DNA from 2 places in the Mycobacterium sp. IDUB_28 genome. Region 2 is predicted to be linked to the other one. Evidence: riboswitches for the same ligand, from Rfam matches in the RefSeq annotation. Region 2 holds a riboswitch; the other holds the start of a gene.
What was found. Region 2 has a riboswitch for magnesium ahead of ACZYZ9_RS06685 (PPE family protein). Riboswitches for the same ligand answer to the same signal wherever they lie in the genome.
Positions count from the first base shown of each region.

Region 1 (3,206 bases), 350 kb from region 2:
GACCTTGTCGAGCGGGCGCACCGCCACGACGTGCTGGTCGCTGCGCTGGCTGGAACGACCGAACATGCGCGCCGGCACGCCGCGGCCGGGGTAGACCTGATCGTTGCCCAGGGCACCGAGGCCGGCGGACATACCGGTGACGTGGCCACCATGGTGCTGGTGCCCGAAGTGGTCGACGCGGTGGCGCCCACTCCGGTACTGGCCGCGGGTGGCATCGCCCGGGGCCGCCAGATCGCCGCGGCGCTGGCCTTGGGCGCCGAAGGCGTGTGGTGCGGATCGGTGTGGCTGACCACCGAGGAAGCTGAGACCGCGCCGGTGGTCAAGGACAAGTTCCTGGCCGCCACCTCCTCGGACACGGTGCGGTCGCGCTCGATGACCGGCAAGCCGGCGCGGATGCTGCGCACCGCCTGGACCGAGGAATGGGAGCGGCCCGACACCCCCGCGCCGCTGGGAATGCCACTGCAGACCGCCCTGGTCACCGATTCGCAGGTGCGGATCAATCAGGCCGCGACACATCCGGGCGCCAAGGCACGCGAGTTGGCGACCTACTTCGTCGGACAGGTGGTCGGTTCCCTGGACCGGGTGCGGCCCACCCGCGCGGTGGTGCTGGACATGGTCGAGGAGTACATCGACACCGTCGGGCGGCTGGAAAGCCTGGCCGACTGACCCCATCCTTGCCGCGAGCGTCCCTCGAATGCCGCTGATTGCGGGCGTTGAGCGCACATATGGGGTCGCTCGTGGCCTGACACGGGGCGCTCACCCGCTCAGCGCGAGCGTCCCCGAAATGCCGCAAAGTGCGGCCTCTGACCGCACATCTGAGGGCGCTCGCGCCCAACAGGGACCCGCACTGTGACATTGAACACGTCACAGTCGCCCCAGGTCAGGGCGCCTCAAGGCTGCGAGACAGCTGTGTGCCCGCATGGAGATGACATAAAGATCGCGAAACTGCGGGATGGCGCGTTGACCGGGCAGGGCCTGTGGTGCATTATCGGTCAGGCAAGCACCTCGTTAGGTGAGGCGGCTACACGAACATAGGCCACTGACCCCGAACGTCGAAAGACGCCCCGGGTCAGGACAGCTCTTCCCGGCTTAAGGGTTGAGCCCAGGTGGCTTCCGGTTTACCGGACACGTCGGGTAGTGCCAAAGCTCTGACGAGAGGGGTGCGGATATCCGGCGATGGTCGGATTCTGTTCTCCTTCGTGCACCCAGACAACATGTGTGTCGTGGCTGAGAGGAGGTGAGGGACGCATGAGTTCCAGTGGCAGTCCGGGTCGAGATCCGGATGTTTCGTCCCTGACCGGTCTTCGGCGCGACGTGTGCGGCTGAGTCGCTCACTTCCTCCGACCGGAACCGTTGCGGGACGGGACTTACCAAGATTCCTTTGAGGTCCACCTGTCAACGTTTGGTCAACCGCTAGGAGGCGATCATGACCGCTGCACTGTACGACGAAGTCACCACCCTCACCGCCGCACCACGGCTGCACGTTGTGCGCGACGTACCCGCGCCCACGAAGCCGGCCCGCCGCATCGAGGTCGCCGCCGCCGGCAACGACCCACTGGTCGACGGCGCCGCCCGCCTGCTCACCGTGCCGCTGCGGCACGTCTACGCCGCACTGTGGCGCATTGGTGTGCTCGAAGTCCAGGCGTGACGCATGGATATCGACCAACCGCGGACTCCGAGGGACTAGCCGACTGCAGGCGCGTCCTGCGGTGAGCCAGTCCCTCGGAGTCGTGCAGTTCCATTCGCCATTAGAATCCAATTGGCGTTGATCCGGCCATCACCGGGGAGCCTTCGGAAGAACAGCCGGTACGGCCCAGTAGAACCGAACGGGTGGGCCCGTCACAGCCCTCTTGAGCGGTCACGCGCCAGCGTGGCAAGCGGGGTGGTACCGCGGCGCTTGCGCACCAGCGCATCGTCGTCCCCGGCCAGAGGTGGCTAGAGGGAGACGACGTACGTGACCGATCGGGTTTATCCGAAACTCGCTGCCGGGGCGCCTGATTTTCCGGCCCTCGAACTCGAGGTGCTCGACTACTGGTTCCGCGACGACACCTTCCGTGCCAGCATCGCAAATCGGGACGGCGCAACCGAATACGTGTTCTACGACGGTCCGCCGTTCGCCAACGGTCTGCCGCACTACGGACACCTGCTGACCGGCTACGTCAAAGACATCGTGCCCCGCTACCGCACCATGCGCGGCGACAAGGTGGAGCGCCGATTCGGTTGGGACACCCACGGATTGCCCGCCGAGCTGGAGGTTGAGCGACAGCTGGGCATCACCGACAAGTCCCAGATCGACTCGATGGGGATCGCCGCGTTCAACGACGCCTGCCGCGCGTCGGTGCTGCGCTACACCGACGAGTGGCAGCAGTACGTCACCCGCCAGGCCCGCTGGGTCGACTTCGACAACGACTACAAGACACTGGACCTCAGCTACATGGAGTCGGTGATCTGGGCGTTCAAACAGCTGTGGGACAAAGGCCTGGCCTATGAAGGCTACCGGGTGCTGCCGTACTGCTGGCGCGACGAGACCCCGCTGTCCAACCACGAATTGCGGATGGACGACGACGTCTACCAGAGCCGGCAGGACCCGGCTCTGACGGTCGGGTTCCGCGTTCAGGGTGGCCCGCTGGACGGCACCTATCTGTTGATCTGGACGACGACGCCGTGGACGCTGCCTTCCAACCTCGCGGTAGCGGTGCACCCGGACGTGACATACGTGCATGTGCAGGCCGGCGAGCAACGCTACCTGCTGGCCGAGCCGCGGCTGTCCGCCTATGCGCGCGAACTGGGCGAGGAGCCCGAAGTGCTTGGGACACTGCGTGGCTCGGAGCTGCTCGGCACCCGCTATCTACCGCCGTTTGCCTATTTCCTGGACTCGCCCAACGCCTTTCAGGTCTTGCCGGCCGACTTCGTCACCACCGAGGACGGCACCGGTCTGGTGCACATGGCTCCGGCGTACGGCGAGGACGACATGGCGGTGGGGGATGCGGCCGGGATCAGGGCGGTCACCCCAGTCGACGCCAAAGGCCGATTCGATGCGACCGTGCCGGATTACCAGGGCCAGCACGTCTTTGCCGCCAACCCGCAGATCATCCGCGATCTGAAGAACCAGAGCGGGCCCGCTGCGGTGAATGGCGCGGTGCTGCTGCGGCACGAAACCTACGAGCACCCCTACCCGCACTGCTGGCGCTGCCGTAACCCGCTGA
Region 1 covers NZ_JBVAXK010000002.1:275,343-278,548, forward strand. The annotation lists gene ACZYZ9_RS05225 (nitronate monooxygenase) at 1-666, shown strand, start outside; M-box (ykoK) riboswitch at 998-1,167, shown strand; gene ACZYZ9_RS05230 (Rv1535 family protein) at 1,427-1,648, shown strand; gene ileS (isoleucine--tRNA ligase) at 1,955-3,206, shown strand, end outside.
Region 1: another riboswitch for magnesium. It lies ahead of ACZYZ9_RS05230 (Rv1535 family protein); the one in region 2 lies ahead of ACZYZ9_RS06685 (PPE family protein).

Region 2 (3,206 bases):
CCGTCGTGACTGCTGTGATACAGCGAATTGCCGAAATACTAACAGCAAACTCCAAGGTCAACGGCGTAGCCATGCACAATAGGTTGACAAGTTATCATCTGAATATTTCAAAACAATGGCGCCTGGCATTGTGAATACCGTCGGCGAACTTTGCAATTCAATGAAATGAATGCGCGAAGCAGCAGCATGTGCGCCGCCCGCGAAAGCAGTGGGTCAGGTCGAGTCGACGAAGCTCGACCGTCTTCGGCGGTGGGGCCCGGCGGCACCGCCGGTCCGACCCGGGGACACCGCCCGGCAGGCTCTCTCTGACTCGAGGAAAAACGTACGCATCACGAGGGCACACGGTACGTCCTGATGCCTGCTACCCGGCTGTCTCGTACCTGACGGTTCGCTGAGAGCGCTGTTTTGCCTGGTTAGGTGGCTGTGCGTGCTATCCGGCCGCGGGCGAGCGGGCCACGACCGTGGGGCGGAACCCGTATTGCGGGACAGCCCGGCCGAAGGGTTGACCCGCGAGGTTGCCCAGCGGCACCCCCGGCATACCGGGCGTGCCGGACGGCGGCGGCGCGACCATCGGGGTGCCACCGAGCGCGGAGTGCAGGGCGCCGGGCGGTGGGGTGGCCGCAGCCCAGGCCGGGGGCACGGACAGTTTGCCGACCACGCCGGAACTGCCCGACCCGAGGGCGGTGAGACCGCGCGTTTCCAGCGGCACGGCGCCCCCGCCCGCGCTCGGTACCAGCACCTGCGCGGCGTCGGCCACGTCGGTCATCGCTGCGCTGCCGAACAAGCTGGAGAGGGTTCCTATCGTGGCGCCCGGGGTGAACAAACCGGTGGAGGTGATCGTGTTCCACACGTTCGCGTTGGGGCCCCATGCGGCCATGAACTCCGACCAGCTCGACGTCCCGGAACCGGTGAGCGCGGTGGTCGCGAGGTCGGCCAGGCCGCTGCCGCCGTCGGCACCGGAAAGCCCCTGCAGTGCGCTCGGCACGGCGGACATCAGCTGCGACAGAGCGCTGTGCTGGCCGAGAGCGGACGTGTCGGCCGCCTGACTGACCGCGGCCGCCTGGGCCGTGAGACCGCTGGGGCTGGTGATCTGCTGCGGCGCGACGAACTGGTCCAGGTCGGTGGCTGCCGCCGAGGCGCCGGCGTAGCCGTACATCGCGGCGGCATCCTGGGCCCACATCTCCAGGTACGCGGCTTCGGTCGCCGCGATCGCCGGGGTGTTCTGGCCCAGGATGTTCGTCGCAACCAGTGCGGCCAACTGGGTGCGGTTGGCCGCGACGAGTGGCGGTGGCACTGTCGCGGCGAATGCCGTCGCGTAGGCGGTCACCGCGGCCTCGGCCTGCGCCCCGGTCTGCTCGGCCTGCACGGCGGTGGCGTTGAGCCACACCACGTACGGCGTGGCGGCGGCAGCCATCGAGGCCGCCGCGGGCCCGAACCATTCGTCACCGGCCAGCGCGGACAGCACAGCTTCGTAGGTCAGCGCGGTGGCGCGCAGCTCGGCGGCCAACCCGTTCCATGCCGAAGCTGCAGCCAGCATCGGCGCGGCACCGGCGCCGGCGTACATGCGCGCGGAGTTGACTTCGGGTGGCAGAGCGGCAAAGTCCAGTGCGGCGGTCATCGGTGGTCCCCCTTGAGTTCACCCCTGCTGGGGCACGAAACCCGGGTCGCCAAGAACGCAATTCCACGCCTTTTTCCGCGCGCAATTAATACGCGCTTCGCGATATCAGCGAGCGCCGTTTGCGGCTATCAGAAATGCGATTCAGGCGGCGATGCCGGTGCCCGGGTCGGATCGAAACGAAATGGTCGTCGATTTCGAATACGGACTATCGTCGGGACTCATTCCGCTCTCACCTCCTCAGGGCCGTGGCATGCGGGGATGCCGGGTGCACGACGCATGGGATGAGAGTCCAGCGGGCACGACGGCCCACCAGATCACAGCACCCCTCTCGACAGAGCTTCGGCACCACACGGCGTATCCAGCAGTAATGCTGGAAGCCACTTGGGCTCAACCCTTAAGCCGGGAAGAGCTGTCCTGACCCTGGGCGTCTTTCGACGTTCGAGGTCAGTGGCCTGTGTCCGTGCAGACGCCTCACCTAGCGAGGTGCATGCAGTGGCAATAATGGCACTCGCGACGACCAGAGTCAACTCAGACGTCCCGTCGAATTCGAATTCCGATATTCGAAAGGCGGGAATTGCCGGGACTTTCTTTGGGCGGCGTTATCCCGCAGCCACCGGTCGCGGCATGATTGTCAATCGGGAACCGTAGCGGGGGCCGTTGCCCCAACTCCGTGCGCACGCGTTGGCGGCAGGCAGTGCGGGCATCCCGGGTGCGCCCGCGGCGGATGCCGGAACGGCCGCCGTGCTGCCCGCGCCGGGTACTGCGCCGAACGGCTTCGCTACATCGACGGCGGCCGCCCAGCTCGGCGGAACAGACAGGCGGCCCACCAGGGACGCCTGAGTGCTGCCGGCGGCGACTCCCCCCACGCCGGACGGCGCGGTCGTTGCCGTCATCGCGGCGGCCTCGGCCGAACCGGCGCCGGCGATCTCTGGCTCCGCCCCTTCGACCACCCCGTTGACGTCGGCGACGGCATCGGTCACCGTGGGCACGATCAGTGCCGGCGCCGTATATCCGGCGGAGACGACGCCGTTGAACAGGGAAGAGTTCAAGAAGACCCCGACGGCGTTGCCGTCGTTGCCATCCAGGAAGTTCAGGACATCGACGAGCAGACCTGTCTGCGGAAGTGCGTCAAACGGAGAGGCCGCCGCCGGCGCGGCGAGATCCTGCAGGGTGGCCGGTACCGATGCCATCGCCCGCGCGACCGCGGCGGCTTGGTGGGCCGGACCGGACGGGTCGGCGGTCTGCGCCGGCTCGCCGAACTGTGTCAGCGCGGCAGCCTCAGCCGCGCTGGCGGCGTAGGTGTACATCGCCGTCGCGTCCTGAACCCACATCTCGGCGTACTCGGCTTCGGTGGCCGCAATCGCGGCGGTGTTGATACCCAGAAAGTTGGTGGCCACCAGCGCGAGCAGTCGTGCCCGGTTCGCGGCGACCACGGCGGGGGGAACCGTCATCGAGTACGCGGCCTCGAAGGCCGCCGCAGCTGCTGCGGCGTGACTGGCCGTCTCTTCGGCCTGCGCGCCGGTGCCGCGCAGCCAGTCCAGGAACGGAGCGACCGCGGTCATCATGGCGGTCGATGCCGGACCCAGCC
Region 2 covers NZ_JBVAXK010000002.1:625,363-628,568, reverse strand. The annotation lists gene ACZYZ9_RS06685 (PPE family protein) at 431-1,618, opposite strand; M-box (ykoK) riboswitch at 1,935-2,108, opposite strand; gene ACZYZ9_RS06680 (PPE family protein) at 2,218-3,206, opposite strand, start outside.